DNA from 4 places in the Bradyrhizobium sp. ISRA436 genome. Region 1 is predicted to be linked to each of the others. Evidence: predicted binding sites of a transcription regulator. Region 1 holds the regulator's gene; each other region holds the start of a gene.
The links. The regulator HrcA, encoded in region 1, represses chaperone genes, less so after heat shock. The targets are predictions, from matches to a motif close to GTTAGCACTCNCNNNNNGNGAGTGCTAAC.

Region 1 (7,851 bases):
TGCACCGGACGAGAGCCTTTCGAACTCCGCCAGCAATTCTTGCTGTTTCTTGGTCAGATTCTGCGGCGTTTCGACCATAACCTGGACATACATGTCGCCGGTCTGGCGGGACCGCAGCACGGGCATGCCCTTTGATGCGATGCGGAATCGCCGTCCGGACTGCGTGCCGGCTGGCACCTTCACCTTGGTCTTGCCCTTGTCGATCGTTGGCACCTCGAACTCGCCGCCGAGCGCAGCCGTTACCATCGAGATCGGCACGCGGCAGTGCAGGTCGGCACCGTCGCGCTGGAAGAACTGGTGGGCAGTCAGGGACAGGAAAATGTAGAGGTCTCCGGGCGGACCGCCGCGGATACCGGCCTCGCCCTCGCCGGCAAGACGAATGCGGGTGCCGTCCTCGACGCCCGGCGGGATGTTGACCGACAGCGTTCGGTCGCGGGTCACCCGGCCGGATCCGCCGCAGGAGGTGCAGGCGTCCTCGATCATCTGGCCGCGGCCCTGGCAGCCGGGGCAGGTACGCTCCAGCGTGAAGAAGCCCTGTGCCTGCCTGACACGGCCGGCGCCGCCGCAGGTCGAGCAGGTCTTCGGCTTGGTGCCGGACTTGGCGCCGGTGCCCGAGCAGGATTCGCAGGTGACGGAGACCGGGATCTCGATCTGCGCGGTCTTGCCCTGGAAGGCTTCCTCGAGCGTGATCTCCATGTTGTAGCGCAGGTCGGCGCCGCGCTCGCGGCCGCCGCTGCGGCGCTGCCCGGCCATGCCGAACAGGTCTTCGAAAATGTCGGAGAAGGAGGAGGCGAAGCCTGCGCCGAAGCCGGGACCGCCACCGCCGCCCATGCCGTGCTCGAAGGCCGCGTGGCCGAAGCGGTCATAGGCGGCGCGCTTCTCGCCGTCCTTCAGCACTTCATAGGCTTCGTTGATTTCCTTGAACCGGACCTCGCTCTGCGCATCGCCGGGATTGCGGTCCGGGTGCCACTTCATCGCGAGCTTGCGGAAAGCCGCCTTCAGCTTGGTCTCGTCCGCGTTCCGATCGACCTCGAGGGTCTCGTAGTAGCAGCGCTTGGTGGACATCCGTCAGTTCCGTTGGAAGTTCATCGCCAGGGACCGCGCCTGTCGGGAAAATGCCGCGATCGGCTTAACGAAAAATGACCCCCACTCCATCGAGACGCTCAGCGTGCTCTTTGGCGTGAGGGTCATCATCTCAAGCCCGCGCGTTAAGCAGACTTCTTGTTGTTCTTGTCGTCGTCGACCTCGGTGAACTCCGCGTCGACGACGTCATCCTTCGCAGCGCCCTTGGCCGCATCGGCCTCGGCCTGCTGCTTGTACATGGCCTCGCCGAGCTTCATCGAAGCCTGCGCCAGCGTGTTGGTCTTGGCCTTGATCGCCTCGGCGTCGTCGCCCTTCAGCGCTTCCTTCAGGTCGCTGACGGCATCTTCGATCGCGCGACGCTCAGTGTCCGAGATCTTCGAGCCGTGCTCGGCCAAAGCCTTCTCGGTCGAATGAACCAGGCCGTCCGCGTGATTCTTGGCGTCGACCGCCTCGCGGCGCTTCTTGTCCTCGGCCGCGTTGGCCTCGGCGTCCTTCACCATCTTCTCGATGTCGGCCTCGGACAGACCGCCGGATGCCTGGATCCGGATCTGCTGTTCCTTGCCGGTCGCCTTGTCTTTGGCCGAGACGTTGACGATGCCGTTGGCGTCGATGTCGAAGGTCACCTCGATCTGCGGCATGCCGCGCGGAGCCGGCGGAATGCCCATCAGGTCGAACTGGCCGAGCATCTTGTTGTCGGCCGCCATCTCACGCTCGCCCTGGAAGACGCGGATCGTGACGGCGTTCTGGTTGTCCTCGGCCGTCGAGAACACCTGGCTCTTCTTGGTCGGGATCGTGGTGTTGCGGTCGATGATGCGGGTGAACACGCCACCCAGCGTCTCAATGCCCAGCGACAGCGGGGTCACGTCGAGCAGCAGCACGTCCTTGACGTCGCCCTGCAGCACGCCGGCCTGGATCGCAGCGCCGATCGCGACGACCTCGTCGGGATTGACGCCCTTGTGCGGCTCCTTGCCGAAGAACTGCTTCACGACTTCCTGGATCTTCGGCATGCGGGTCATGCCGCCGACCAGCACCACTTCGCCGACTTCACCGGCGGTCAGGCCGGCATCCTTCAGCGCCTTGCGGCACGGCTCGATGGTCTTCTCGACGAGGTCGGCCACCAGCGCCTCGAACTTGGCGCGGGTCAGCTTCATCGTCAGATGCTTCGGACCGGTCTGGTCAGCCGTGATGAACGGCAAATTGATCTCGGTCTGCGTGGTCGACGACAGCTCGATCTTGGCCTTTTCGGCGGCTTCCTTCAGGCGCTGCAGAGCCAGCTTGTCGTTGCGCAGGTTGATGCCCTGCTCCTTCTGGAACTCGTCGGCAAGATAGCCGACCAGGCGCATGTCGAAGTCCTCACCGCCGAGGAAGGTGTCGCCGTTGGTCGACTTCACTTCGAACACGCCGTCGCCGATCTCGAGGATCGAGACGTCGAAGGTGCCGCCACCGAGGTCGTACACCGCGATCGTTCCGGCCTTCGACTTGTCGAGGCCGTAGGCGAGCGCGGCAGCCGTCGGCTCGTTGATGATGCGCAGCACTTCGAGACCGGCGATCTTGCCAGCGTCCTTGGTGGCCTGACGCTGTGCATCATTGAAATAAGCGGGAACCGTGATAACGGCCTGCTCGACCTTCTGGCCGAGATGCGCCTCAGCGGTCTCCTTCATCTTCTGCAGGATGAAGGCCGAGACCTGCGAGGGCGAATAGGTCTTGCCGTCGGCTTCAACCCAGGCGTCGCCGTTCGATGCCTTGACGATCTTGTAGGGAACGAGCTTCTTGTCCTTCTCGACCATCGGGTCGTCATAGCGGCGGCCGATGAGGCGCTTCACCGCAAAGAACGTGCGCTCCGGATTGGTCACCGCCTGGCGCTTCGCCGGCTGGCCGACAAGCCGCTCGCCATCATCAGTGAAGGCAACGATCGACGGCGTCGTCCGCATGCCCTCGGCATTCTCGATCACCTTGGCGTTTTTGCCATCCATTACGGCGACGCACGAATTCGTGGTGCCGAGGTCGATCCCAATGACCTTACCCATGGTTTTCATATCCTTCTTGCTACGGCAGGTTGGTTGGGCCCTGACGGCGCTCCGTACCGAACCCCCAGACGTTCACATACTCGCGATATTGCGACGGTGAGCCTGATATAGGAGAGAGGGTCTGGCCCGCAAGGACTGGACGCAACGTTGAGGCCTGAAAAGACTGACGTTTGAAAGATTGTGTCAGCCTCCGGGTCAACGCTGGTTCAGCCCCGAAACATGTTAACAAATCAGCAATGATTGCGAGCGCAACCGACGGCGATCCGCCACCGCGCAAGCGTGCCGCTTGTTGAGTGAACGCTCACAACGGTCCCGCGCGCGAGCGAGGGAGGGCGCGCTATTTGGCCGCTGGCGGCGGGGCTCGCGCGAGCCTCCCCCCGAGATGCCGGGAAACACCGGAAAGTGCCGGCTTATCCGGCAAAACACGTCCGGAATCGGGGCTGCCAGGCCGGAATGAAGAGATGGCGACCCTGTTGCAGGGCCATCAAAACCGCTAAAAGCGGGCCGACTGACTGAGGCCCACCCAGCCCTGCATCGGCCCGTCGAACGGCCGCCGAGCAAACCGGTAGATCCTCCATGATGCCTTTTCGCCTTCTCGCTGCGGTCGCCTTGCTGATCGCCGCCACGTGCTCTGCCTTCGCTGCCGACGTGGTGTTTCCGCCGGGCGCACATGTCGGGATGAGGCCGCTGGTCGGCCTTGCCCGCGCGAAGACGTTCGTCGGTTTCGAGACTGAGGACCAGAGCGTGAAGGTGCTGATCGCGGATCTGCCCGCGGCTGCCTATGGCGAGGTGGTCAGCGCCTTCAAGGCAAATCCCGGCGGCAGCGGCGGGATCAAGCCGGAAAGCCTCGAGACGCCGGCCGGGCTCGGCTACTACACTATCGAGAGCGCGCGGGACGGCGCCACCAATGTGCGGCGCTATTCCATGATCCTGCCGGGGCCGACCTTCTCCGGCTATGTCGCGGTCCAGGTGCCCGAGAATGCCGCCAAGATCTACACCGATGACGCCATCCGGCAGATGTTCGCCTCCGCCGTGATACGCAACGAGGTGCCGGTCGACGAGCAGCTCGGCCTGATGCCGTTCAAGGTCACCCAGCTTGCCGATTTCAAGAACGTCCGCATGGTGGCGCCCGGCGCGGCGCTGATCCTGGCCGACGGCGACGAGAAGAGCGGCTTCGAGGCCAAGCCTTTCATGATCCTCGGCGTCGTCGCCTCGACTGCGGCCTCTCCCGATGACCGCGGCCGTTTCGCCCAACAGGTCGCCACCACCATCCCCGGCGTTCGTGACGGACGCATCACGATGTCCGAGCCGATCCGGATCGACGGCCAGCCGGGCTACGAGACCCGGATCGACGCAACCAGCGGCAAGGACAATACGCCGGTGACCATCGTGCAGTGGCTGCGGTTCGGCTCGCAGTCATCGATGCGCATCATCGGCAGCTCGCCGCGCACCGACTGGGAGAAGGCGTTCCCGCGCTTCCGCGCGGTGCGCGACGGCGTCGAGCCGCGGGGCTGATCGCGCTTCTCGCAAGGCGCGCCGACTGCCCTCGACGCCCGCAAGGCCGGCTTCGAAACCTATGTGGTGGAAGACGCCGCGGCATTGACACCCAGGGGTCGCTGGCCAAGGCTTGGTCCGATATGGACAAGGCCGGCGTCAAGCGCCTCCAGTCGTCCGACATCGCGTAAGGTCTTTTTGCCTGCCGCGACCTCGAAGGAGATCTCTGGGGCTTCGGCACTTATTGGCCGAAGGCCCATGAGAAACCGCCGGCATGACGCCGCGGCGATCGCAAGCTGCACCGCTTTCGTCCGCGCCCTGTCCAGGTTCGGACGATCAGGCCGTGAAATCGGCAGCCGGGGCGGCCTTGGCGCCGCCCTTGGAAACGCCCACGAGCGCCGGACGCAGCACGCGCTCGCCGATCATGTAGCCGGCCTGCACGACCTGCACCACTGTACCTGACGGCACCGACGGGTCGGGCACTTCGAACATCGCCTGCTGGAAATTCGGATCGAACTTCTCGCCGATCGGATCGAATTTCTTCACGCCGTTCTTTTCCAACGCGTTGAGCAGCGAACGCTCGGTCAATTCGACGCCTTCGATCAGCGCCTTGAGGCCGGGATCCGCGGCTTCCTTGGCCTCGGCCGGCACGGCATCAAGCGCGCGCTGCAGATTGTCGGCGATCTCGAGCACGTCTCGGGCAAAGCCGGTAATGCCGTAGGTCTTGGCGTCGGCGACCTCGCGGCGGGTGCGCTGACGGAGATTCTCCATCTCGGCCAACGTGCGCAGCGTCTTGTCGTGCGCCTCCGCCAGTTCCTTGGCCAGCGCCTCGGCCGATCCAACCTCGGGCTCATCAGGCATGATGTAGGGCTTGGAGACCACAGGCTCACCCGTCGGCGCCGGATTCTCGGTATTGTCATTCGTCCGGTTCGGATCGGTCATGGCTTGCCTTCTCGAAAACTCGCGTCGATTCAAATCTTGGGGATTGGTTAGGGGGATATCGTGCTTTGGGCAGGGAAAATCAAGCGTCCTTCCGCCCTCCGGTCAGCCGCCCAGGATCTTGCTCACGATGCGCGCGGCGTAATCGACCGTGGGAATCACCCTGGCGTAATTCAGCCGTGTCGGCCCGATCACGCCGAGGACGCCGACGATCCGGCCCTGGGCGTCGCTGTAAGGCGCCATGATGGTTGAGGAACCCGACAGCGAGAACAGCTTGTTCTCCGAGCCGATAAAAATCCGCACCCCCTCGCCGCGCTCGGCGCGCCCGAGCAAATCGATCACGCCGCGCTTGGTCTCGAGGTCGTCGAACAACGATTTGATGCGCTCCAAATCGTCGAGCGCATGCAGATCCTCGAGCAGATTGGCATGGCCGCGCACGATCAGTTGCCGATCCTCGTTCTCGCCGCCGGACCAGCTCGCGATTCCGGCCGCGACGACCTTTTGCGTCAGCTGATCCAGTTCGGCGCGGCTCTGCGTCAACGCGGTCTCGAGCTCGAGGCGCGCTTCGGCCAGCGTCCGGCCGCGGATCCGCGCATTGAGGAAATTGCTCGCCTCGGTCAGCACGGAAGACGGAACACCCGGCGGCAGCGCCAGAACCCGGTTTTCGATCTGGCCGTCTTCGCTGACCAGCACGACCAGCGCCTTCTCCGGCTCCAGCCGCACGAATTCGATGTGCTTCAGCCGCGCATTCGACTTCGGCGTCAGCACCACCGCTGCGGCGCGGGTCAGGCCCGACAGCCGCATCAGGGCTTCCTCCAGCGCGGCCTCGACCGTTTGCGCGCGGCCGACGGAGGCAAGCTGGGTCCGGATCGACTGCCGCTCGTCCTCGGTGAGATCGCCGACCTGCATCAGCGCGTCGACAAAGAAGCGCAGACCGAGTTCGGTCGGCAGCCGGCCGGCGGAGGTGTGCGGCGCGTAGATCAGGCCGAGTTGCTCGAGGTCCGACATCACGTTGCGGACCGAGGCCGGCGACAGCGGCAAGGCGATCAGGCGCGAGATGTTGCGCGAGCCGACCGGCTCGCCGGTCGCCAGATAGCTTTCGACGATTTGACGAAAAATGTCGCGTGAACGTTCGTTGAGCTGGGCCAGCCCGGCATGCGGTGCGATCAACCCTATCGGATCGTGGTGAGCCACGCTCTACTCCCTCACATTGCCCCCTAATTTGTCGATCCGGGAGGCCGGTGACAAGCATGCATTCGGCATCCGATACCGGGGCCAAAAACCCTTGCCGCTGCCCCTTCCCCCTCCTACAAGCACGGCCAGCCATTTTTCTCGGATTTTTGGAGGACTTCATGCGGCCAAGCCGCCGTGCGCCCGATGAACTGCGTCCCGTGTCGCTGGAACGCGGCGTCGTCAAATATGCCGAGGGTTCCTGCATGGTGAAGTTCGGCGACACCCATGTGCTGGTGACCGCCACGCTGGAGGAGCGGCTGCCGCCCTGGCTGAAGGGCCAGGGCCGCGGCTGGGTCACCGCCGAATACGGCATGCTGCCGCGCGCCACCCTGGAACGCACCCGCCGCGAGGCCTCCGCCGGCAAGCAGGGCGGCCGCACCGTCGAAATCCAGCGGCTGATCGGCCGTTCGCTGCGCGCGGCCATCGACCTTGAGGCATTGGGCGAGCGCCAGATCACCGTCGATTGCGACGTGATTCAGGCCGATGGCGGCACCCGCACCGCCTCGATCACCGGGGCCTGGGTGGCGCTGGCTGATTGCATCAACTGGATGAAGGCCCGCAACATGCTGAAGGCCAACGTGCTGCGCGACAATGTGGCGGCGATCTCCTGCGGCATCTATCAGGGCACGCCGGTGCTCGATCTCGATTATGCCGAGGATTCCGAAGCCGAGACCGACGCCAATTTCGTCATGACCGGCGACGGCCGCATCATCGAGGTGCAGGGCACCGCCGAGAAGACTCCGTTCTCGCAGGACGAATTCCTGGCGTTGATGGCGCTGGCGCGCAAAGGTGTCGCGCGTCTGGTCGACTTGCAAAAGATCGCGGTGGCGTAGACAGATTGGTCATGCACCGCCGAATCACCGGAAGGCTCGTGATCGCCACCCATAATCCCGGCAAGCTGGCCGAGATGCGGGAACTGCTGGCGCCGCACGGCGTGGAAGCGGTGTCGGCCGGCGAGCTCGGCCTCGCCGAGCCCGAGGAGACCGGCGACAATTTTCGCGCCAATGCGGCGATCAAAGCGTCCGCGGCGGCCAAGGCGACGGGATTGCCAGCCTTTGCGGATGATTCCGGCCTC
Region 2 (7,851 bases), 2.7 Mb from region 1:
CACCGCGAACAGGTCGAGCGAGATGGTGCCGAGGATCGCCGGATTGCTGCGGACGAAGGTGACGCCGGCGAACACATCGTCTGACGATGCGCTGTTCTTCGGCGGCGCCTGCTGCAGCCGGCCGATGCCGCCGGTCAGGATCATGCCGAGCAGCCAGAACACCATCATCACAACATAGGGCACGCTTGGCATCATGGCGTAGGCAAAGCCACCGAGCGCGGGCCCGGTGATGGTGGCGACCTGCGCCGCGCCGCTCGAGATCGCGGTCGCCCGCTGCAGCGAACCCTGCGGCGCGATCAGCGGCAGCAGCGCCGCGGTCGCCGGGCTCTCGAACGCCCCGGCGATCCCGAGCACGAAGGTGGCAACGAAGATCTGCAGCTCGGAGATGGTGCCGGCAAAGGTGCTCGCCGCGAGGAACAGCGCGGTCAGCGCCTCGGCGAGCTGGCAGGCCTGCACCACGCGTTTGCGCTCGAACTGGTCGGCGGCGTGGCCGGCGACGAACACGAGCAGCGCCGTCGGCAGGAACTGAACCAGGCCGACCATGCCGAGGGCAAAGGCGCTGCCGGTCAAGTCGTAGATCTGCCAGCCGATCGCCACCGCGCCGATCTGGCTGGAAAAACGCGACAGGCTGCGCGACGACAGGAAAAACAGAAAAGATCTGTGACCGAGCAGATCGCGGGCGCCGACGGTCGTTGCGGAAGACATGAGCGAGCCGTGGCCGACCGCCTGCAACTTGTCAATGGCGGCGACGTCAGCGCGCAACAGCATTGCGCTGCACGAAGCCCCTGCCATAATCGCGCGAAGGGTTTTCGGGGTCTTGATGCTGTAATTGCAATCGGCGTTTGGCGTGGTGGCGCTCCTGGCGATCGCCTGGGCGTTCGGGGAGAACCGCCGCGCGGTGTCGCTGCGGCAGGCCGCAATCGGGCTCGCGGTCACCATCGTCATCGCGCTGGTGCTGATCAAGGTGCCGCTCGTGACGAAAGCGTTCGGCACCATCAACGATGCGGTCGGCACCATCGCCGCCGCGACGCACGCCGGCACCGCCTTCGTGTTCGGCTATGTCGGCGGCGGCCCGGCGCCGTTCGATCCCAAGGCACCGGGCACGGACTTCATCCTTGCGTTCCAGGCGCTGCCGATCGTGCTCGTCATGAGCGTGCTGACGACGCTGCTGTTTTATTGGCGCGTGCTGCCGCCGGTGGTGCGCGGCATGGCCTGGCTGCTCGAGCGCACGCTCGGCGTCGGCGGCGCGGTCGGGCTCTCGACCGCGGCCAACATCTTCCTCGGCATGGTGGAGGCGCCCCTTTTCATCCGCCCCTACTTGGCCCAGCTCACCCGCAGCGAATTGTTTCTGGTGATGACTGGCGGCATGGCGGGAATCGCCGGCACCGTGCTGGTGCTTTACGCCACGCTGCTCGCGCCGCTGATCCCGGACGCCGCCGCGCATTTCGTCATTGCCTCGGTGCTCGGCGCGCCGGCCGCCATCTTGGTCAGCCTGATCATGGTGCCGGAGACGACAGACAAGCGCACCGGCGGATCGCTCGACGATCCGGACATCCATGTCTCGTCGACAATGGACGCGATCGTCAAGGGCACGGCGGCCGGGCTCGAGCTGCTGATGAACATCATTGCGATGCTGCTGGTGCTGGTCGCCCTGGTGTATCTCCTCAACGCGATCGTCGGCCTGTTGCCGGAGGTCGGCGGCGCGAAGATCTCACTGCAGTGGCTGCTCGGCTCTGCGATGGCGCCGGTGTGCTGGCTGATGGGCCTGCCATGGTCGCAGGCGGTCACGGCGGGAAGCCTGATGGGCACCAAGACCGTGCTGAACGAGCTGATTGCCTATGTCGACCTCTCGAAGCTCGGCACCGATGCGCTCGATCCGCGCTCGCGGCTGATCATGCTCTATGCGATGTGCGGCTTCGCCAATTTCGGGAGCCTCGGCATCATGATCGGCGGACTCGGCATCATGGCGCCGGGGCGGCGCGAGGAGATCAACGCGCTCGGGCTGAAGTCGATCGTATCAGGCACGCTCACGACATGCCTGATGGGCGCGATCGTGGGGGCGATGACGTCCTCGTAGATGGGGTAACGGGCCGACGGATATAGCCGCCCGGTCGCGACGGCGCGATGTGGAAGCGCGCTCGCGTGCGGCTTTTCGGGCAGGCGGTCGTCCCTCAAACTGATGGTGTTCAAACGGAGTCGGGCGAGCCCGCTCCAAGCATCATTAAGGGACGACCATGTACCACTATGCAGGAATCGACGTGTCTTTGGAAAGCTCGAGCGTTTGCGTTGTCGATGGCGCGGGCAAGATTTTGCGGGAGGCGAAGGTTGCCAGCGAGCCGGAAGCGCTGATCGCCTGGTTCCGATCGCTGGGCCAGGCGATGGAGCGGATCGGACTGGAGGCCGGTCCGTTGTCGCAATGGCTGTCCACGGCGCTGCGCGCGGCCGGGCTTGCCGTCGAGCTGCTGGAGACCCGGCACGTCCGCGATGCCTTCAAGGCGATGCCGGTGAAGTCGGACCGCAACGATGCCCGCGGCATCGCCCAACTGATGCGGCTCGGCTGGTTCCGGCCGGTCCACTGCAAGTCGATTGAAGCGCAGGAGACGCGGGCGGTTCTGACGGCCCGCAAGCTGCTGCAGTCGAAGCTGCGCGACATCGAGAACAGCGTACGTGGCGTGCTGCGGGGCTTTGGCCTGAAGGTCGGCAAGACCACCGAGCGCACGTTCGCCAACCGGATCCGGGAGCTCGTCGCCGGCCACCCCGGACTTGAGCTGGTGGCGCAGGCCCTGCTCGAAGCCCATGCCGTGTTGCTGCGCGAGTTCAATGGCCTGGACAGACACACCCAGAAGCTCGCCAGATCGCATCCCCCGGCCCGGCTTCTGATGACAACGCCGGCCGTCGGCCCGATCGTGGCGCTCACCTATGCCGCCGCGATCGACGATCCGATCAGGTTCCGTTCCTCGAAGGCGACCGGCGCGCATTTTGGGCTCACCCCGAAGAAGTATCAGTCGGGGCAAACCGACTACACTGCCCGCATCAGCAAGATCGGCGACGCGTCGGTGCGGGAGGCGCTGTACCAGGCCGCCCACGTCATGCTGACCAAGCCGGTCAGGAACTGCTCGGCGCTGAAGAGCTGGGCCATGCGGCTTGCCAAACGTGCGGGCATGCGCAAGGCCAAGGTGGCGCTGGCGCGCAAGCTCGCAGTCATCCTGCATCGGATGCTGGCTGATGCGAAACCCTTCAATCCGATGGCCCACGCAACCTAAGGAAGGAGCCTCAACCGATCTGGGCAGGCCACGACACCAGGCCTTCCCCGAGCGAAGTCCCTTTGCCGGGACGACGGATCCGGTCAGGCCGCCATCCGGGAAGTCGGTTCACAACCACGCTTCCGTAGATTGGCCGGCCGGCTCCTCAATGCACCCCATCAGGCGACGGCCACTGCGCCGATCCCGTACAGAAGCAAGTGCCCGGCAAGTGGACCACGCAAAAAGGGATTGACTAACCAAGGCCCGTTACAGAAGCCCGGATGGAGCGAAGCGCAATCCGGGGGAATCATCATAGTGTGTACGATTCCCGGATTCCGCGAAGGCTGTCACCGGGCGCGACATCCGCGCGACCCGTTGGCTCCATCCGGGCTACGAGATCACGCCGTCAACTCTACCGTCTTGAAATCCGCCGGCAGGATCACTTCCAGCAATTCGACGTCGTCGGAGTAGTCCAGGATCATGTGCCGGAGGCGCGGCGGCTGGGTCCAGGCGCTGCCCTGCGTCATCAACGTCTCGCCCTCGCCTTCCATGTAGGTCTTCACCCAGCCCTTGAGCACGTAGACCATCTGGAACTCGACGTCATGATAATGCAGCTTCGACACCTCTTCCGGATTGCACGGACCCTGCAGCCGGATCACATGCGCCTGCGCCAGCCCGTGCGTGGCATCAGCGATGCCGAGGTCGCGATACTTGGCATAGGCGCGCAGTCCGTCAGCCCTGAAATCCTCCTCGCGGTGGTGGCTGATGGCAACGCGCTGCTTCGGCCGCGCCTTGGGCTTGGTCTTTGTGGTCGTCTTCCTGGCGGTCGAGACGCGGCCCTTCGACTTGATGGTCTTGCGCGCCGAGGGTTTGGCGGCGCTCCCGAGCCCGGTCCATTTCTTCCTCACCGCGGTCTTGGCCGCTGGTCTTGATGCCGGCTTTCGCTTGGCCATTGTTGGTTACCTCCCGTCTTTTAATCGGATGAGGGTAGCACAAAAGCCTGTTGGGGGATGGGCGAAAGCATCGGGTCGCGCGAACGTGCATGCGCTCCCTCAAGCGCGCGGCCAAGCGGCGGCGCCGGCGCGATTACGCCGTGGTCCCCTCCGCCGTCAATGCAGCCGGAAGACGCCGTCGACGGCGCGCAGCTCCGCGGGCCTGACCAGCCTGGAGTGCGCGACCGTCACCGAGAACAGCGGCCCCTCGAGCTTCTCCTGCCAGAAGGCGAGGAAATCCTGCAGCGCCGGGAATTTCGGGAAGAGATCGTAATTCTGCCAGACGTAGGTCTGCAGCAACGAGGGGTGATCCGGCATCCGATACAGGATTTGCGCCGTTGTCAGCCCATACCCCAGCAACTGCTTCCGGAAGTCGTCGGAAACAACCCCACCAACACGCGAGACCATGCCAACCTCCTGTGACGGAGCGCATGTGCGCGTGGTGGCCGACCTGCCGGGGCCACCGCCGGCAAAGATGCGCTCACATGAGAGAAATGTGACGCACGCGACTAACCGATCTCAAGCCTAAATGTTTAACGGGTTGTTGAAATTTCTCGCGCTGGCAGCAGCTTACCGCAGGTGCTAATACCAGTTGGGCGACCTCCAAGCCGTCATTAAGCATGACCGGCGATGCTGGCAGACGCCCCGTCCGAGTGCCAATTTTTCTGCTAGAAGCCCTTGCCCAGTGCCCGCGACTGGCCTATCTCCATTTCGGCCAGGTTGGCACTCGCTGGCCTGGACTGCCAACTCTCCAAAATTCTACAACATCTGCAAATGTTTAGGAGGACTGCATGAAATTCCGTCCGCTTCACGACCGCGTCGTGGTCAAGCGCATCGACGCCGAAGAGAAGACTGCTGGCGGCATCATCATTCCGGACACTGCCAAGGAAAAGCCCTCCCAGGGCGAAGTCGTCGCCGTCGGCCCGGGCGGCCGCGACGAGGCTGGCAAGCTGATCCCCATCGACGTCAAGGTCGGCGACCGCGTCCTGTTCGGCAAATGGTCGGGCACCGAGGTCAAGATCGACGGTGAAGACCTGCTGATCATGAAGGAAAGCGACATCATGGGCGTGCTCGACGTCCCCGCTTCCAAGAAGAAGGCCGCTTAAGCGCCCCTCTCCCTCCCTGGTTAAATCTCTCAAGGAAAAACTCAGATGGCAGCTAAAGAAGTCAAATTCTCCGTCGAGGCGCGCGACAAGATGCTGCGCGGCGTCGACGTTCTCGCCAACGCCGTGAAGGTCACCCTCGGTCCGAAGGGCCGCAACGTGGTGCTCGAGAAGTCGTTCGGCGCTCCCCGCATCACCAAGGACGGCGTCACCGTCGCCAAGGAGATCGAGCTCGACGACAAGTTCGAGAACATGGGCGCCCAGATGGTGCGCGAAGTCGCCTCCAAGTCCGCTGACGCAGCCGGCGACGGCACCACCACCGCGACCGTGCTCGCCCAGGCGATCGTGAAGGAAGGCGCCAAGTCGGTCGCCGCCGGCATGAACCCGATGGACCTGAAGCGCGGTATCGACCTCGCGGTCGAGGCCGTGGTGGCGGACCTGCAGAAGAACTCCAAGAAGGTCACCTCGAATGAGGAGATCGCCCAGGTCGGCACCATCTCGGCCAACGGCGACGCCGAAATCGGCAAGTTCCTCGCCGACGCCATGAAGAAGGTCGGCAACGAGGGCGTGATCACGGTCGAGGAAGCCAAGTCGCTCGAGACCGAGCTCGACGTCGTCGAGGGCATGCAGTTCGACCGCGGCTACATCTCGCCCTACTTCGTCACCAACGCCGACAAGATGCGCGTTGAGATGGACGACGCCTACATCCTCATCAACGAGAAGAAGCTCTCCTCGCTGAACGAGCTGCTCCCGCTGCTCGAGGCCGTGGTGCAGACCGGCAAGCCGCTGGTCATCGTCGCTGAGGACGTCGAAGGCGAAGCGCTCGCCACCCTCGTCGTCAACCGTCTGCGTGGCGGCCTGAAGGTTGCGGCCGTCAAGGCTCCGGGCTTCGGCGATCGCCGCAAGGCCATGCTGCAGGACATCGCGATCCTGACTGGCGGCCAGGCCATCTCGGAAGACCTCGGCATCAAGCTCGAGAACGTCACGCTGCAGATGCTCGGCCGCGCCAAGAAGGTGATGATCGACAAGGAGAACACCACGATCGTCAACGGCGCCGGCAAGAAGGCCGACATCGACGCCCGCGTGGCCCAGATCAAGGCGCAGATCGAGGAGACCACCTCGGACTACGACCGTGAAAAGCTGCAGGAGCGTCTCGCCAAGCTCGCGGGCGGCGTCGCGGTGATCCGCGTCGGCGGCGCAACCGAAGTCGAGGTGAAGGAGCGCAAGGATCGCGTTGATGACGCGATGCATGCGACCCGTGCGGCCGTCGAGGAAGGCATCGTTCCGGGCGGCGGCGTCGCCCTGCTCCGTGCCTCCGAGCAGCTCAAGGGCCTGCGCACCAAGAACGACGACCAGAAGACCGGTGTCGAGATCGTGCGCAAGGCGCTGTCGGCGCCCGCTCGCCAGATCGCGATCAACGCCGGTGAAGACGGTTCGGTGATCGTCGGCAAGATCCTGGAGAACAAGACCTACAATTACGGCTTCGACTCCCAGACCGGCGACTATGCCGACCTCGTCAAGAAGGGCATCATCGACCCGACCAAGGTCGTGCGCACCGCGATCCAGAACGCTGCCTCCGTTGCCGCGCTGCTGATCACCACGGAAGCGATGGTCGCCGAGCTGCCGAAGAAGGCCGCTGGCGGTCCTGCGATGCCTCCGGGCGGCGGCATGGGCGGCATGGACTTCTGATCCAGCCTCTCAAGGCAATCCACGAAATGCAAAACCCCGGCAGCGATGCCGGGGTTTTTGTTTGCGGCAAACCGGGTGCTTGCCGCAGCGCAGCCAGTGGTGGGCCCCGCACAACCTTACGCTGAAGCGGGGAGTCCGCTGGCGCTCACGATGTCCACGCTATACACAGCCACGCCGGTAAACATACCTTGGTCTGAGTTGACAATTTCAAAAAAATTATTGGCGAGAGTCGCAAACCGAACCGACAGTCCCACTTTCGTCCCGCACAGTAGGGTCGGGACTGGATCAAAGCTGCTCACCTAGAATCTGAACCGAACACGGAGCGTCCGCTCTCGTGACGCGAGCGAGCGTTGCGAGAAACGCTTTCGCTTGAGAAGGGAACTGCGTCTTGAGTGAAACAGAAATGAAAGTCACAGTGAACGGCACGACTATCTTCGGCATGCCGTTGTCGAGCTTCCCGAAGATCACCTTGCCCGGCATGATCGGCGATCTTGCCGAACAGGGTTTTGCCCGCGCCCGGGCCGCCTCCGAACAGATGACGGAGACGTTGGGCGAAACGTATTCGCACAATGCGCGATGCGCGGCCGACTACGGGCTCAAGGTGTTCGAAATCTCATACGCCAATACCGCCTCCGCGCTCGATTTCTTCGTCCATCTCGCCGGCAGCAGGTCAGCAACCGATGTCTTGGCCTTGTCTACCGAGCAAACCCGCAAAGCCTTCGATATGGCATCCGACCAGAACAAGGAATTGTGGGCGCTTGGCCAGAAGCTTGCGACGGAAATGGGTGAGCCGGTCAGGAAGCATTTCGGCAAGGTTCTCCACCA
Region 3 (7,851 bases), on a different replicon from region 1:
GATGATTCCGATCAGATAGCTGCATGTGCCATGCTGGTAGTGACCTATACGTCGACGAACAAGCGTTTCCCGGGAAGACCGACCTTGGGCGGCTCCCGTTTCGCCAGGAAGGGGCGCGACGCCTCGCCAAGCGCGAAGACGTGGCGAAACTCAAGTCAAAATTCGAAAGGCAGGAGAGGTTGCTTTGCGCAGTTGCGAGATCGATTTCCAGCCCGAGCCGAGGCTGTGAGCAAGGTCTCCGGCGGCGGCGAGAAATTGTTTGTCGACTATGCCGGCGACACGGTGCCGGTGGTTGACCGTAAGACCGGTGAGGTGCGTGCCGCACATCTTCGTCGCGGTCATGGGCGCATCCAGCTTGTCGTTCGCGCTGGCGACGTGGACCGAGCAGCTCGGCGACTGGATCGCGGGACATAACGCGGCCTTCAGCTTTTTTTGGCGGCGCGACGCAACTGCTGGTGCTCGATTTTGTTACCAGTAATAAAATCGAGCACGACATAGCTGGGAACCCCGCCAAAATACCGGAACGCCTCTTCGTGAAGCTGCGCCCAGACTTGCTGGCTGGATTGCCAAACCACCCGCCGGAAGCTGCGCCGCCAGTAGCGCAGCGTCATCACGAACAGGCGGGTAGCGGCCGCTCTTCGGATCAACGTCGGCGCGCCCTCCACCATAGTCGACCTGGGCATCCTCGCAGGGGGGAACTCAAGGCGATCACACTGCTCGGGGTCGGTGTGCCGCAACCGGCGCACAAACCGCTTGACGCTCTGGTAGCTAGACGGAAAGCCGAATTGATCAATTGATCGACCAGGTCCTGGTAAATCGCCTGCGCATTCCGCTTCAGGCGGACCCGTTCTTCGATCCACGTCCGATGCGCTTCGCAAGCCGAACAGGCCAGGCTGTTGGTGACCGTCGCTTCCGATGCCCCAAAAGCCGGTGGTCGGGGTGGAGGAATTTGGCCGTCCACGCTCACCGGGCCGGTGGTCACTTCCCCGGGGGAATTTGCCTCCGCACCAGCCCACAGCGCCCGGTAACGCCGGATCGTCTTGCGATCGACCCCCGTCAGCCTGTGGATCTCGCGCTGGCTGGCGTTGCGATCGAGTAGCGTAAATAGCGTGCTTTGCAGGTGTGGCTTCAAGACGTTCAACTCCCCGGTCCCTTGCTGGCTCAAGGGACCGAAAATCATGTTCGAGCGGTTCCTGACGTCAATGCTGCAGTGCGCGAACTATGTTCGCGTTGCAGCATGACAACGGCATGCCAGTGCTTCTACCAAGGAAGCGGTTTGAGCCGGAAATGGGCCTGCCGGCGACCGCTCGGAGGCGTGCCAACGGGCTGAATTGTGCCGGCAGTAGTTTCCCGCGCTTGACACCATAAAGTGCGTGCGGAAATTTCTTCGTATTTTCATGCCTTTGGACGACTTCCTTCGCGCGACGCAGGAAATCTGGCGGTGAAATTCACGTCAAGACTGGAGGGGATTATGCAATGCAATACGATCGGATAGACGCTCGCATCCTCGAGATCGTGCAAAAGAACAACCGTCTGACTTCCGAGGTGATCGGCGAAATGGCGGGGCTTTCTGCCACCGCGTGCCAACGACGGTTGAAGCGGCTCCGCTCGGAACACATCATTGAGGCCGATGTCTCAATCGTTTCGCCGAAGGCCGTTGGAAGACCAATCCAAATGCTTGTACTTGTTACAATGGAGCGGGAGCGTTCGGATATCATTGATAGGTTTAAGAAGGACATCAAATCGTCAGCTGATGTCGTCAACGGTTTCTATGTTACTGGCGATGCTGACTTTGTCCTGTACGTTACTGCACAAACCATGGAGGATTATGAGCAGTTCACCAGATGCTTCTTCTATAAGAATCCCGACATCAAATGCTTCAAGACGATGGTCGTATTAGATCGGGTAAAATCTGGCTTTGCTGTTCCGGTTGAGACTCCTCCCAGCGATAAACTAAGCAATCATTGATGCGCCCCAATCCTGCATGTTCAAAGCGATGCTGCTGCCTCTTTTGCTGCGGGGTGAAGGCGAACTCGAAGGCGTTTTCCGTCCTAGCTGCGAGTGTGGTCGTGCATGGGAATGTCATGAACGAGGTCGGCGAACGGCGTGATAGACAAGCCGCACTGCTCTGCTTCCCGTTCGCTATCTTGTCGATTGCGATGCTTGTCCTGCAGGGCTCGGCGAACGTTTTCGACGGTCTGGTAAAGCGTCAGGGGTCGGTGTGATGAGGCTATTTCCATCCCGGTTCGAAGCGATTCGCCGGCTGGTCGAGCAGGCCTTCGAGGTAACCAAGCGCAAGCGCTAAGAGCTCGGCGCCCTCCCCGTCCCCACCAATCAACCTTCGACGGCGCGAGCAGGAAATGCGTGCCGTCGAGGTCCTTTTGCCATTGCTCATTGCTCGGCGCGCTGCAGGTAACCCGGATTGATCCATTCCTGCAGACGATGGAAGATCAGCGTGTCCGTGATCCACTGAGCGATCTAGAGATTCATGAAGGGCGTGTTGTTCTTCACCATCTTGATTACCGTCGCCGCGCGCTCGCGCATCGCCGGCCCGCTCCCACATGCCCTCCTTGGTGCTGCCGCCAGCTTGCAATAGCTCCATCACATCGTCGATCTGATGAACACGAGCCGCAGCGAGACCGCGCGAATCATCTGCGTCACTTGCCCGAAAGGCAGCGAGAGCGAGACCACGAACGTCGAGCGCGCTCGCAATAGGGGGCGGCCGACAGCCTGGCGTCTCAATCCGGCACGTGAACGCTTGAATCTGATCTACGACCCGACCAAGGCGAAAGGCGCGTAGCAGCGGCACATTCAGGAAGCGTTCGCACTCGATACGCGTCTTCATCCTCCAGCATCTACGTCCTGATGACTTCGTTGCACTACTTTGTCCGTTTCGTACGGTGTTTGTCGGAGCAGGCGCCCTACAAACCCTTGCTCCCGAACAACACTGTCCTATTTCAGTTGCGCCTGCACTGGCACTCGCGGGCATGGATTGCTAGCAATCCATAAATCGTCAACTCATGCAAATGCTTAGGAGGACTGCATGAAATTCCGTCCGCTGCACGACCGCGTCGTGGTCAAGCGCATCGACGCCGAAGAGAAGACCGCCGGCGGCATCATCATTCCCGACACTGCCAAGGAAAAGCCCTCCCAGGGCGAAGTCATCGCGGTTGGCCCGGGCGGCCGCGACGAGAGCGGCAAGCTGATCCCCATCGACGTCAAGGTCGGCGACCGCGTGCTGTTCGGCAAATGGTCGGGCACCGAGGTCAAGATCGACGGCCAGGAGCTGTTGATCATGAAGGAGAGCGACATCATGGGCGTTCTCACCAACGTGTCTTCCAACAAGAAGGCCGCCTAATCCGCCGCTCGCACCGCTCACCCCTGAGGAGCGCCTGCCGGGCGCCCCGCCAAGGGTGGGAAGAAATGAAACTCAGGGAAATCAACTATGTCAGCTAAAGAAGTCAAATTCTCCGTCGAGGCGCGCGACAAGATGCTGCGCGGCGTCGACGTTCTCGCCAACGCGGTGAAGGTCACCCTCGGTCCGAAGGGCCGCAACGTGGTGCTCGAGAAGTCGTTCGGCGCTCCCCGCATCACCAAGGACGGCGTCACCGTCGCCAAGGAGATCGAGCTCGAGGACAAGTTCGAGAACATGGGCGCCCAGATGGTGCGCGAAGTCGCCTCCAAGTCCGCTGACGCGGCCGGCGACGGCACCACCACGGCGACCGTGCTCGCCCAGGCGATCGTGAAGGAAGGCGCCAAGTCGGTCGCCGCCGGCATGAACCCGATGGATCTGAAGCGCGGTATCGACCTCGCGGTCGAAGCCGTCGTGGCGGACCTCCAGAAGAACTCGAAGAAGGTCACCTCGAACGAGGAGATCGCCCAGGTCGGCACCATTTCGGCCAACGGCGATGCCGAGATCGGCAAGTTCCTCGCCGACGCCATGAAGAAGGTCGGCAACGAGGGCGTGATCACGGTCGAGGAAGCCAAGTCGCTCGAGACCGAACTCGACGTCGTCGAGGGCATGCAGTTCGACCGCGGCTACATCTCGCCCTACTTCGTCACCAACGCCGACAAGATGCGCGTTGAGATGGACGACGCCTACATCCTCATCAACGAGAAGAAGCTCTCCTCGCTGAACGAGCTGCTGCCGCTGCTCGAGGCCGTGGTGCAGACCGGCAAGCCGCTGGTCATCGTCGCGGAGGACGTCGAGGGCGAGGCGCTCGCCACCCTGGTCGTGAACCGCCTGCGTGGCGGCCTGAAGGTCGCGGCCGTCAAGGCTCCGGGCTTCGGCGATCGCCGCAAGGCCATGCTGCAGGACATCGCGATCTTGACCGGCGGCCAGGCCATCTCGGAAGACCTCGGCATCAAGCTCGAGAACGTCACGCTGCAGATGCTCGGTCGCGCCAAGAAGGTGATGATCGACAAGGAAAACACCACGATCGTCAACGGCGCCGGCAAGAAGGCCGATATCGACGCCCGCGTGGCCCAGATCAAGGCGCAGATCGAGGAGACCACCTCGGACTACGACCGTGAGAAGCTGCAGGAGCGTCTCGCCAAGCTCGCCGGCGGCGTCGCGGTGATCCGCGTCGGCGGCGCGACTGAGGTCGAGGTGAAGGAGCGCAAGGATCGCGTTGATGACGCGATGCACGCGACCCGCGCGGCAGTCGAGGAAGGCATCGTCCCGGGCGGCGGCGTCGCCCTGCTCCGTGCCACCGAAGCGCTCAAGGGCCTGCGCACCAAGAACGACGACCAGAAGACCGGCGTCGAGATCGTGCGCAAGGCCTTGTCCTGGCCGGCTCGTCAGATCGCGATCAACGCTGGCGAGGATGGCTCGGTCGTGGTCGGCAAAGTCCTGGAGAAGGATCAGTACTCTTACGGCTTCGATGCACAGACCGGGGAGTATAGCAACCTGGTCTCCAAGGGCATCATCGATCCTACAAAGGTCGTGCGAGCCGCAGTCCAGAACGCGTCCTCCGTGGCGGCGCTCCTGATCACCACCGAGGCCATGGTCGCCGAGTTGCCGAAGAAGCCGGCCGCCGGGCCCGCAATGCCGCCTGGCGGCGGCATGGGCGGCATGGGTGGAATGGACTTCTGATCCAATCGCGTCACGCGAACCGCGAAAACCCCGGCAGCAATGCCGGGGTATTTGTTTGTTCTTGCAATCTTTCTGCCACGTGACACCAGGCTCGCATTACGCGCGCCCCGAGCGTCACGTCCGTTCGAACCGTGTGAAGCATTTCATCTGCTTCTTCGGCAGCATTGCCCCCAATGTTTTGGTTAGCGCTGAGAGAACAACTATCGAGTTGAAATCGCTGACATACGGGATTTACTTGGCTGGAACGATTGGTCGGCAGCAGAGTTCTGTTGTGAGTCAGCCAAACCTCGCGGTGCTTGCCCGGACTGTGGTCGACGCCATCGACCACCAACCGTGCGAAGGAACCCGGAGGGGTCTCGATGCAAGTGCTGAGCGTGTGCCTTGCGCCCGACATGCGACCAAGCTTTCAGACTACGATGGTCGAGGCGAATATCTCGATGAGCGAGTCCATACCTAAAGCCGGCGATCGCGAGCGATCGCGCCTGCGATCCACGACCACGGCGCCCGCAACGTTGCAACCGCGCGTTGTGCACTCGAGCCGCAAGCCGCGCTGCAGCAGCGCCGTCTGTTGCTCGCTCTCGATCCTTGCATCTGCCATGGCACCTCGATGCGAAACGTGGCCGGACGACGAGAATAGCGGACGCTTGGTGGAGCAGCCAGGAGTTACTCCCGCGTCACAACTGAGCTTATGATCACGTCGTGGCCCGCCCAGGGTTGTACGCAACTGACCGCTCCTTTTGTTACGAATGTTTCACTTTCTCGAAGCCATATTGCGACGCTGCTTTGCTCAATACTAAACATCGTCGAACGGAAAGAGCCCACGATCGAACCGAGCGACCGTCTCGTCAGCTTCGTGTAAGAGTGCGCTCGTATCATCGGCTCCCAGATTTCAGTCGCGACGTTGCGTCGCACTTGTTGGGCGTGCATCATGTGTCCGAGGCTACTGGGTCGTTTGTGCATGGCGGCAGCCGCCCTTCCGGTGGCCGTGCATTTGAGATTCGCCGTTTGGGCGGTCTGGGCTTTCGCACTCCTCGTCGGGATCAGCGTCTATTTGCTGAACATGACGCTGCGAGAGCGCAAGACTACAGAAAACGAATAAGCAATCATTCGCAGACGTCCGCACAGGCCGCGTAAACCAGCAATACTGACGCAAACAAAGAGCCTGACGCCGCTAGGCGGCTTTCACTGGCACTTGCTATTCAGACGATTTAAGTCGATCGGACACACCCAGCTATCGACGTTGAACGCAGTCCTAAACCGATGCAACTTGCGGTCAAGCTTGTCACGCTCTGGCCCGTGTGGCGTATTCACGATTTGGGCCTCGATGCGCGCGAGTTCGGCGGCAATCAATACTTTGAAAGTTGGCGATCTGGTCGTCACGAAGGCAGCAGGGTGCATAAATGCGTTGGCAGGTGATAGCTGAATGGGCCGCACGACCCGACTTTTCCGCGTTGCACGAGTCACCTCTTTAGCTCATGTCTACGGCATGACGGCTTGCCACGTTCTATTATGGCTTCGTGGCCGAACAGCAGCACGGCGATTGCTCCCCACAGCTTTAGCCTTTGCGCACCTGGCGCAAGAGTTTCGTAAGCCACAAGGCTCCCCCTTCGCCAACGAAGCGACCTTCTTGCTTGATCACAAAACCCTGGCGGGAGGCAAGGCCTCAGACGACACGTTCTCACGCTCGATTAAACCGGACTTCGTTCCGCTTCGGCAACGACGACTACGTCGCGTCTCGCATCGCTGTGTTGACAGGTTCGGTTCGTTATCGCCGTCCATACTTTTGTACGGAACGGACTCAACATGCATTCGTAAGCCTGTTTTGTGCCATGGCGGTACGCGCCGTACTTCGTAGAGCCTTCAGGCTCTCAAGTGATCACTGACGGTCAGTCGGCGCCGCTCCAGCGCCGGCAAACGCCTCATTCACGATTGCTCGGGTCGATCGAAGGCAGGGCAAGCAGCACGAGGCCAACTACGGCCAGTGCCAGGAAGCCGACAGAGAAAAGATCAAGCATGAAACACTCTCAATTGCACCCCAGAAGACATGGCCGCAGCTCCTCGGATGAGAAAGAGCGCGCGTCTGCCAAAAGATGGGACATTGTATCGGGCAAGAGCTCTCTACAGAGACCTTATCGTCCGAACTCTGCGCGTTTACCCCGCGAGCGTCGGTGCAGTCGAAAGACCACCCAAGGTGCTCCGGGAAAGAGGACGTCATGAAAGAAAATGAACCTGGCTTGCAGCGCGTTCGCGCGCTCAACATGAGCACCGCGCTGTTTCAGCAGGTCCATGCACAACTTTACATTATAGACATTAGCGGAATTGATGACGCCTCAAAGCAGCGAATCTGTCCGTAACGTACAGCACGCAACGCTACACGAGGAGCCTGAGCGGCAGCGGGGTCTGGCCAATTGCTCGGGAGATCGCCGTGCGGCCTGCTCGTGTCCATCGAACTCACAGATCGTTCGCCTATATTGTCGATGACAATGCGCATGTGATGGGGCTCGCTTCTGCCCTTCAGGTTCGTGGCTTTGACATCCGTGGAAAACGGCCCCCACCTGTGCCGGCGGGAACGGTATGGCTGCGACTTTTCCCGACGCTCAATGTCAGAGAGGATGACGTATCCGACATGCCTGATGCGTTAGTCGAGGAGACGTGGATGACTTTCTGATGAATCAGCGGATCGTAATCACGGGCAGAGGATACCGGGATCAGCAAGACGGTGTTTTCCGCCGGGCTCGCAGATCTCATCGGCGCGG
Region 4 (7,851 bases), 1.5 Mb from region 1:
GTCGCATCGTTGGATGGATGCGCTTGGCGTTCCGCATTGCTCAACAAGCTCGCGACCAGAGCTGCAGCAATAAACGACGCGTTCTACGCGAATAAGAGAATGTTGCTTTCCCAGACCACACGGAAAAGAGTGCGCCTTGGACTCGCGCGCGATCGATTTCTCTGAGAGTATTAGTCGCTCGGCGATCGCGCTTGCGAGGGAGAATGCGGATGACCTGCTCTGGCCTCCTTGATCAATCTCAAACATGGGTCGCATCGTTGACGTCGTGCGGCGCGGCCCGTTGCTGACGCACCAAGCATGCGCCGGCGCCGATCAGCTGACCTGAGTCACGCCAACCGTCCCGTAAATCACATCTAACGACGGCTCGAACGAGGGGCATCGCAACCGGCTGGCACACGGCAGCATGGGTGCTTCGTTGCGTCAGCGTCACGTCCTACTCCAGCCAAAACCGTTGAGGTACCTTCATGAGCACCAGCAATGATTCGATCAAATTTGCCTACTGGGTACCGAATGTCTCGGGTGGTCTTGTCATCAGCAAGATCGAGCAGCGAACCGGATGGGACATCGACTATAACCGCCGCCTGGCGCAGATCGCGGAGCAGGCGGGATTCGAGTATGCGCTGAGCCAGATCCGATTCACGGCCGGTTATGGAGCCGAGTTTCAGCACGAGCCTGTTGCTTTCAGCCACGCGCTACTTGCAGCAACGAACAAGCTGAAGGTGATCGCGGCCCTTCTTCCCGGACCATGGAATCCGGCTGTTGCGGCCAAGCAGATCGCAACCATCAGCCAGCTCACCGAAGGCCGCGTCGCGGTCAATATCGTCAGCGGCTGGTTCCGCGGCGAGTTCGCGGCAATCGGCGAGCATTGGCTTGATCATGACGAACGTTACCGGCGCTCGGAAGAGTTCATCCGGGCACTACGCGGCATCTGGACTCAAGACAGCTTCACGTTCCGCGGCGATTTCTATCGCTTCAAGGACTACACGCTGAAGCCGAAGCCGGCGCAGCCTCTGCCAGAGATCTTCCAGGGCGGCAGCTCGCGTGCGGCGCGCGACATGGCGGCGCGGGTATCGGACTGGTACTTCACCAACGGCAACTCGGTCGAGGAGATCAAGAAGCAGGTCGACGACATCATGGCCAAAGCCCGCGCAAACAACCGTTCCGTCAAAATCGGCGTCAACGGCTTTGCCATCGCGCGCGACACTGAGGCCGAAGCGCGCAGCGTCCTCAATGAGATCATCGACAAGGCCGATCCGGAGGCCGTCAATGCCTTTGGGCGCGAGGTCAAGAACGCCGGCAAGGCGTCGCCGGAAGGTCAGGGCAATTGGGCGAAATCAAGCTTCGATGACCTCGTCCAGTACAACGATGGATTCAAGACTAATTTGATCGGCACGCCGGAGCAGATTGCCGAGCGCATCATTGCGCTTAAGAAGGTTGGCGTTGACCTCGTGTTGCTCGGTTTCCTGCATTTCCAGGAAGATGTCGAATATTTCGGCCGCCGCATCATTCCGCTGGTCCGCACGCTGGAAACGAACATGGCCGGGCACGTCCAGGCGGCCGAATGACAATGGTTGACGTGACGACGATAGCAGCAAGTGCGGACCGTCTTGCGCCAGATGGGGTCTTGCTGAGCCGGTGCTCTCTCTGGCTTGTCGGCCGAGCGGTCCGGCGATGGCGCAGTTGCGGCCGGTGCTCTTGCGTGCGGAGATCTCGCTGACGTTCGAAGCACCGCGGCGCTCGGTGACATCGAGCCTGAAGTCGTGGCGGCGAAATGCGAGCCGTGATCGATCCAACGGGACGCCGCGCCAAGGCTGGATCCGGTATCGTGCGCGCTTTGCCGATGTGGTGCAGCTGGCCCAGCACGCGGGTCGCGTGCACATTCCAGACCCTCGCGGTGTATTCGCCCGCGTGGCTGCCGAGCTGCGTCTCGGCGGCTCGTCGCAGGGGCGATCTTAACGGAACGTTGCCGACGCAGGCTCTCGCTTGACACTGCCCAACAGGAGAATGACCATGACCAACGACAACTTCGCTCACAGGGCCGACGACGACGCCTACGCTCGGCTCGACGCGGCGATCGACGCCACCGTAAAGGTGAACGCCGATCGCAACGACAAGGAGAGCCGATTTCCGCGGGAGAATCTCCACGCATTGTCGGACGCCGGCTGGACCGGCGTGCTGAACGAGGTGCAGTTCGGCGGGCTCGACTGCAGCCATATCGACTTCGCCGAGGCTGCCTGTCGGATCGGGCAGGTCGATGCATCGACCGGCCTCGTCTACGTGATGCATGTCGGCGCGGCGCAGGCCGTCAATCTGTTCGGCAGCGCCGATCAGAAGGAGCGATGGCTCAAATCGAACAATGGACGACTGCTCGGCACTTATTCGACCAGCGAGCGCGCCACCGGCGGGCACTGGTGGTACAATCTGTCCGAAGCGTCGCGGGATGGCGAGGACTATCTCGTCAACGCCGAGAAGTCGTTTACGACTAGCTCGGGCCAAGCCGACTATTATGTGGTCCAGACGCGCACTCCGGGCGCCAAGGATCAGACCGACATCGTGTTCTTCATCGTCGACGGCACGTCCCCCGGCATTGAGTCACGGCCATGGGATGCGCTGGGTGTCAAGGCTAATCATTCGGGCGCAATCCGCTACATCAACGTGCGTGTACCACAACGCGACAGGCTTGGTGCCGAAGGGCAGGGCAAGGAGATTATCTATGACGGGGTGTCGCCCGTCTACTTGATTGGGCTCGGCTCTGTCTGGGAAGGTGTGGCGCGCGGCGCGCTGAACGCGGCGGTCGCGCACACCACACGCTTCGTGCATAGGGACCGGAACAAGAGTCTTTCGGACTACCAAGCGATCCGGCAGGAACTCGGGGCAGCCAAGGTGCTGGTCGAGACGCTGCGGCCTTGGCGCAACGAACTCGCGGGCCAACTGGACGCGCTGTGGCGCGCTGGCAGGCCGCAGAGTGAAATCCTTATCCCGCTGACCGAGTTCAAGGTGCATGCCGCCGAAGTCGCCAACAAAGTCGCGGCCACGGCTCTGACGGTAACGGGCGGCTATGGGTACCATCGGGGGCCGATCGAACGCGCCTTCCGCGACGCGCGCGCGGCCATCGCGATGGGGCCCTCCAATGTGATCGCGCGCGATTGGATCGGCAAGGCTCTAGTCGGTCTGCCGCTGGAGCTGTTCTACGAGGGGGGAGAATAGTGAGGATTGAGAACTGCTCGCAACATTGCCTGCGATCTGCGGCTGAGAAGAATAAGAGTATCTACTTTCAGATGCAGTGCCGTTTCCGGCCGTCAGAGATCTTTCAGGGTTCTTATGCGAGCCCAACCGGTGGCAAGTCCCGGACCCAAGGACGCCTTTAGAAAACTCGAAGTCGTTCCCGCTACCTGCTGGCCGGGTTGGGCGTAGCCCGAGGCATAATGGGGCCACCAAAATCGTCTTGGCTTTGGTCGGAAGGTCCCGTCGGCAAACGGCGGGCTCCTTCTTTAGGTAGGGGGTAAGCGCCAATTTTTTTGCTACAGACCCTTGCTCCGGAAGAAGCCTGTCCTATTTCAGTTCCGCCTGCATTAGCACTCGCCGGCATCGACTGCTAACAGTCGAAAAATTGTCAACTCGTGCAAGTAGTTAGGAGGACTGTATGAATTTCCGTCCACTTCATGACCGCGTCGTTGTCAAGCGCATCGACGCCGAAGAGAAGACCGCTGGCGGCATCATCATTCCAGACACAGCCAAGGAAAAGCCCTCCCAGGGCGAAATCATCGCCGTCGGCCCGGGCGGCCGTGACGAGGCTGGCAAGTTGATCCCGATCGACTTGAAGATCGGTGACCGCGTGCTGTTCGGCAAATGGTCGGGCACAGAAGTCAAGATCGACGGCCAGGAGCTCTTGATCATGAAGGAGAGCGACATCATGGGCGTTCTCACCGAAATATCTTCCAACAAGAAGGCCGCCTAACCCACTGCTCGCACCGCTCACCCCTGAGGAGCGCCTGCCGGGCGTCCTATCCAGGGTGAGATGAAATGAAACTCAGGGAAATCAACTATGTCAGCTAAAGAAGTCAAATTCGGAGTAGACGCACGCGACCGCATGCTGCGCGGCGTCGACGTTCTCGCCAACGCGGTGAAGGTCACCCTCGGTCCGAAGGGCCGCAACGTGGTGCTCGACAAGTCGTTCGGCGCTCCGCGCATCACCAAGGACGGCGTCACCGTCGCCAAGGAGATCGAGCTCGACGACAAGTTCGAGAACATGGGCGCCCAGATGGTGCGCGAAGTCGCTTCCAAGTCCGCTGACGCGGCCGGCGATGGCACCACCACGGCGACCGTGCTGGCGGCTGCAATCGTCCGCGAGGGCGCCAAGGCGGTCGCCGCCGGCATGAACCCGATGGATCTGAAGCGCGGTATCGACCTCGCGGTCGAAGCCGTCGTTGCGGACCTGCAGAAGAACTCCAAGAAGGTCACCTCGAACGAGGAGATCGCCCAGGTCGGCACCATTTCGGCCAACGGCGACGCCGAGATCGGCAAGTTCCTCGCCGACGCAATGAAGAAGGTCGGCAACGAGGGCGTGATCACGGTCGAGGAAGCCAAGTCGCTCGAAACCGAACTCGATGTCGTCGAGGGCATGCAGTTCGATCGCGGTTACATCTCGCCCTACTTCGTCACCAACGCCGACAAGATGCGCGTTGAGATGGACGACGCCTACATCCTGATCAACGAGAAGAAGCTCTCCTCGCTGAACGAGCTGCTGCCGCTGCTCGAGGCCGTGGTGCAGACCGGCAAGCCGCTGGTCATCGTCGCTGAAGACGTCGAAGGCGAAGCGCTCGCCACCCTCGTCGTCAACCGCCTGCGCGGCGGCCTGAAGGTCGCAGCCGTCAAGGCTCCGGGCTTCGGCGATCGCCGCAAGGCCATGTTGCAGGACATCGCGATCCTGACCGGCGGCCAGGCCATCTCGGAAGACCTCGGCATCAAGCTCGAGAACGTCACGCTGCAGATGCTCGGCCGCGCCAAGAAGGTGATGATCGACAAGGAGAACACCACGATCGTCAACGGTGCCGGCAAGAAGGTCGACATCGACGCCCGCGTTGCCCAGATCAAAGCGCAGATCGAGGAGACCACCTCGGACTACGACCGTGAGAAGCTGCAGGAGCGTCTCGCCAAGCTCGCGGGCGGCGTCGCGGTGATCCGCGTCGGCGGCGCGACCGAGGTCGAGGTGAAGGAGCGCAAGGATCGCGTGGATGACGCGATGCACGCGACCCGCGCGGCTGTCGAGGAAGGCATTTTGCCGGGCGGCGGCGTCGCCCTGCTCCGTGCCACCGAAGCTCTCAAGGGTCTGCGCACCAAGAACGACGACCAGAAGACCGGCGTCGAGATCGTGCGCAAGGCATTGTCGTGGCCGGCCCGTCAGATTGCCATCAACGCCGGTGAAGACGGCTCGGTCGTGGTTGGTAAGGTCCTGGAGAAGGATCAGTACTCTTACGGCTTCGATGCGCAGACGGGCGAGTACAGCAACCTGGTCTCCAAGGGTATCATCGATCCTACGAAGGTCGTGCGAGCGGCGGTCCAGAACGCCTCCTCCGTGGCGGCGCTCCTGATCACAACGGAAGCGATGGTCGCCGAGTTGCCCAAGAAGAACGCTGCCGGCCCCGCAATGCCGCCGGGCGGCGGCATGGGTGGCATGGGCGGTATGGACTTCTGATCCAGTCGCGTCACGCGGAACGCAAAAATAAGAAAGCCCCGGCAGCAATTGCCGGGGTTTTGTTTGCTCATCGATAAAGCGGGCCACTAAGGCCGTCGACGAGGCTCGTTCCCTTGGAACCGTGTTGGAATACCGTCGTCCAGCTTGCATCGGGCAATGTGAGGCGCGAGAGCTTGTATTGGCGAGTCATACCTGACGTTGCCACTCATCCCGGAGCGTGCCAGCGATGTGCATACTCCAGGAGGGCGGTCACTCCGGATCGTTGCAGATCGTGTGCCCGATGGGGTGCAACTGTAGTCTCAGCCCCCTGTAGGACCGGCGGCGCAATCCTCGCGGCACGGCTCTGTCCTCAGCATTATGTGGCGATTCAATAGGGCAGCGCAGAGTGAAGGACCCAGAGGCTGTCGCGGTAGTCATCTCAGCGCTCCGGCAAGTTCACGGCGACGATATTGCTCGCGCACTCCTTGCTGACGGAATGAGTCTAGCCGTTCTTATGGACGCGGTTTTCTCTCTATCAATGCGGAATAGCGACGCGGTCCGAATGATCGCCAGAGCGTTAGACTCTCGCGATTTCGTCGTCTCCCCTGACGTCGGCTCGCTTTGGCACGTAAAGTATCTATATGATCGCCCAGGGTCCATGACCGTCGTCGATATGCTGGTACTGACACCTGAGAAGACGTTCATGAGCACTGAAATTTCGTTGCGGCTGCCGATCTGACCTGAGGTGTCAGCGCCGGGGATCGCTCGGCAAATGCAATGGACAATAAGCCAGAGCAATCACCTGTTCGAAATAGCTGGTTGATCGTACGTCTGGTAACGTCAGCGCGCAATCCGTCGTGCTGGTATATGAACGTTCTGCCGTCCGAGCCCGGCGTCGAAGCCGACCCTCACCCTAAATCTGCCGTCCGAGCGAACAAACGGAATATGAGTCCCACGCGTACGACCTTGTTCGGGCGGTCAGACCAAGTTGGACTCCGTGCCCGCGAATTTCGGCCGACGGATATTGCCTGATCATCACATCGACCACGCTGCGAGTGGAAGCATTCCGATCAGCGCGCCGAGTGCTTGCAAATCAATCACCTTCAACAATCTGTAACGACGTTAGTATTCTTCAGTATCTTTCCCACGACCGCTTCACGGTTGGACTGTACTGAAGGATTCGAGTGAGCGCACCCAACCATTCCTGGTAGGTGCATTGGATGCTTTCTGGCATACAGTTGTTCTAGATTGCCAGCACCTCGCTTCTCTCGAGACTCTCAACAGGTCGCGTTGGCCCGGCGGGACCAGAGCTGCAGCAAAAAAAATGAGTCTAATCTAGCGCTCCGCTCAAGCGTCGGCGCTGACCAGTCGCGATGACGAAGATGACGAAAATGACCAGAAGGTGCATGCTTTGGCTCTGTCTCGACCTCTTGTTGATTTGCCCAGGTGCCGTAGTCGTCGCGATCAGCGATGTCAGAGCGGAGGACAGCATCCTTGTCGACAAGGTCAAGTCAACCTGGCGATCGCAAGACGGTGACACTATCGAGCAAATCATTTCCAAGGTCGCGAAGGTCGCGCACTTCGTCCCGAGAAGGTGGGGAGTCGCTCAATCGAACGATGGGAGCGAATATGCCTTCTTTTCGTGGAGTAAACATCGCGACGATAAAGCCGCCGAATATGCCATTATCTGGCAGGCTGCGCCCGACGGCGCGTTAAAAGTCGTTTCGCCATATGCCAAGCCGATAGAATTGGGCTGGAAGGCGTTCGCACTCTCTCTGATCTCCAGTGAAATCGCAAACGGCGAAAAGGCGGTGAATCTCCATTTTCTGCATAACCCCATCAACTTCAACTTTGTGATGACTGCTCAGGGCAGGTTGGGCGATCTTCTGCGACACGGCCGCTGCACTATCGGCGATCCGATCCAGGTGGATTACCTGCAGAAAGTTGATGAAAAAGAGGCCACACAGAGCGGCCTATGGCGCGCCCTGATTGTGGTGAACTGCAATATTCCAGGACCTCGGTACTTCACTCGTGGCGGCGTCATCATTTTTGAGAAGGCCGAGGGAAAAACCTGGGAGCCGCAGTCGTTTTTTGCCAAGCGCATCGCAACCTATCCCCCAGGCTCTTGGTTCGATCATGCAGATCCAGAAGAACAGGAAGCACTAGAACCGGCCAAG

Region 2: groES (co-chaperone GroES) is a predicted target of HrcA. The motif match lies at 4,954-4,982, and genes of this name have one in related genera.
Region 3: groES (co-chaperone GroES) is a predicted target of HrcA. The motif match lies at 2,972-3,000, and genes of this name have one in related genera.
Region 4: MTX23_RS28860 (co-chaperone GroES) is a predicted target of HrcA. The motif match lies at 3,572-3,600, and genes of this name have one in related genera.

What each region holds. Positions count from the first base shown of each region.
Region 1 is NZ_CP094519.1:166,575-174,425, forward strand. It holds gene dnaJ (molecular chaperone DnaJ) at 1-1,065, opposite strand, end outside; gene dnaK (molecular chaperone DnaK) at 1,209-3,110, opposite strand; gene MTX23_RS00780 (hypothetical protein) at 3,687-4,625, shown strand; partial or broken gene MTX23_RS00785 (nicotinamidase) at 4,644-4,795, shown strand; gene grpE (nucleotide exchange factor GrpE) at 4,941-5,546, opposite strand; gene hrcA (heat-inducible transcriptional repressor HrcA) at 5,649-6,737, opposite strand; gene rph (ribonuclease PH) at 6,896-7,609, shown strand; gene rdgB (RdgB/HAM1 family non-canonical purine NTP pyrophosphatase) at 7,621-7,851, shown strand, end outside.
Region 2 is NZ_CP094519.1:2,897,187-2,905,037, reverse strand. It holds gene MTX23_RS13615 (MFS transporter) at 1-705, opposite strand, end outside; gene MTX23_RS13610 (nucleoside transporter C-terminal domain-containing protein) at 830-2,077, shown strand; gene MTX23_RS13605 (IS110 family transposase) at 2,235-3,263, shown strand; gene MTX23_RS13600 (cupin domain-containing protein) at 3,641-4,195, opposite strand; gene MTX23_RS13595 (usg protein) at 4,352-4,642, opposite strand; gene groES (co-chaperone GroES) at 5,026-5,340, shown strand; gene groL (chaperonin GroEL) at 5,386-7,026, shown strand; gene MTX23_RS13580 (hypothetical protein) at 7,312-7,506, opposite strand; gene MTX23_RS13575 (phasin family protein) at 7,505-7,851, shown strand, end outside.
Region 3 is NZ_CP094520.1:229,548-237,398, forward strand. It holds partial or broken gene MTX23_RS36000 (IS21 family transposase) at 247-464, shown strand; partial or broken gene MTX23_RS36005 (IS21 family transposase) at 483-1,177, opposite strand; gene MTX23_RS36010 (Lrp/AsnC family transcriptional regulator) at 1,477-1,968, shown strand; gene MTX23_RS36015 (hypothetical protein) at 2,085-2,225, shown strand; gene MTX23_RS36020 (hypothetical protein) at 2,231-2,845, opposite strand; gene groES (co-chaperone GroES) at 3,044-3,358, shown strand; gene groL (chaperonin GroEL) at 3,446-5,095, shown strand; partial or broken gene MTX23_RS36035 (8-amino-7-oxononanoate synthase) at 7,538-7,763, shown strand; partial or broken gene MTX23_RS36040 (AAA family ATPase) at 7,763-7,851, shown strand, end outside.
Region 4 is NZ_CP094519.1:6,204,613-6,212,463, reverse strand. It holds gene sfnG (dimethylsulfone monooxygenase SfnG) at 465-1,565, shown strand; gene MTX23_RS28870 (hypothetical protein) at 1,672-1,956, shown strand; gene MTX23_RS28865 (acyl-CoA dehydrogenase family protein) at 2,011-3,207, shown strand; gene MTX23_RS28860 (co-chaperone GroES) at 3,644-3,958, shown strand; gene groL (chaperonin GroEL) at 4,046-5,695, shown strand; gene MTX23_RS28850 (nodulate formation efficiency C protein) at 7,057-7,851, shown strand, end outside.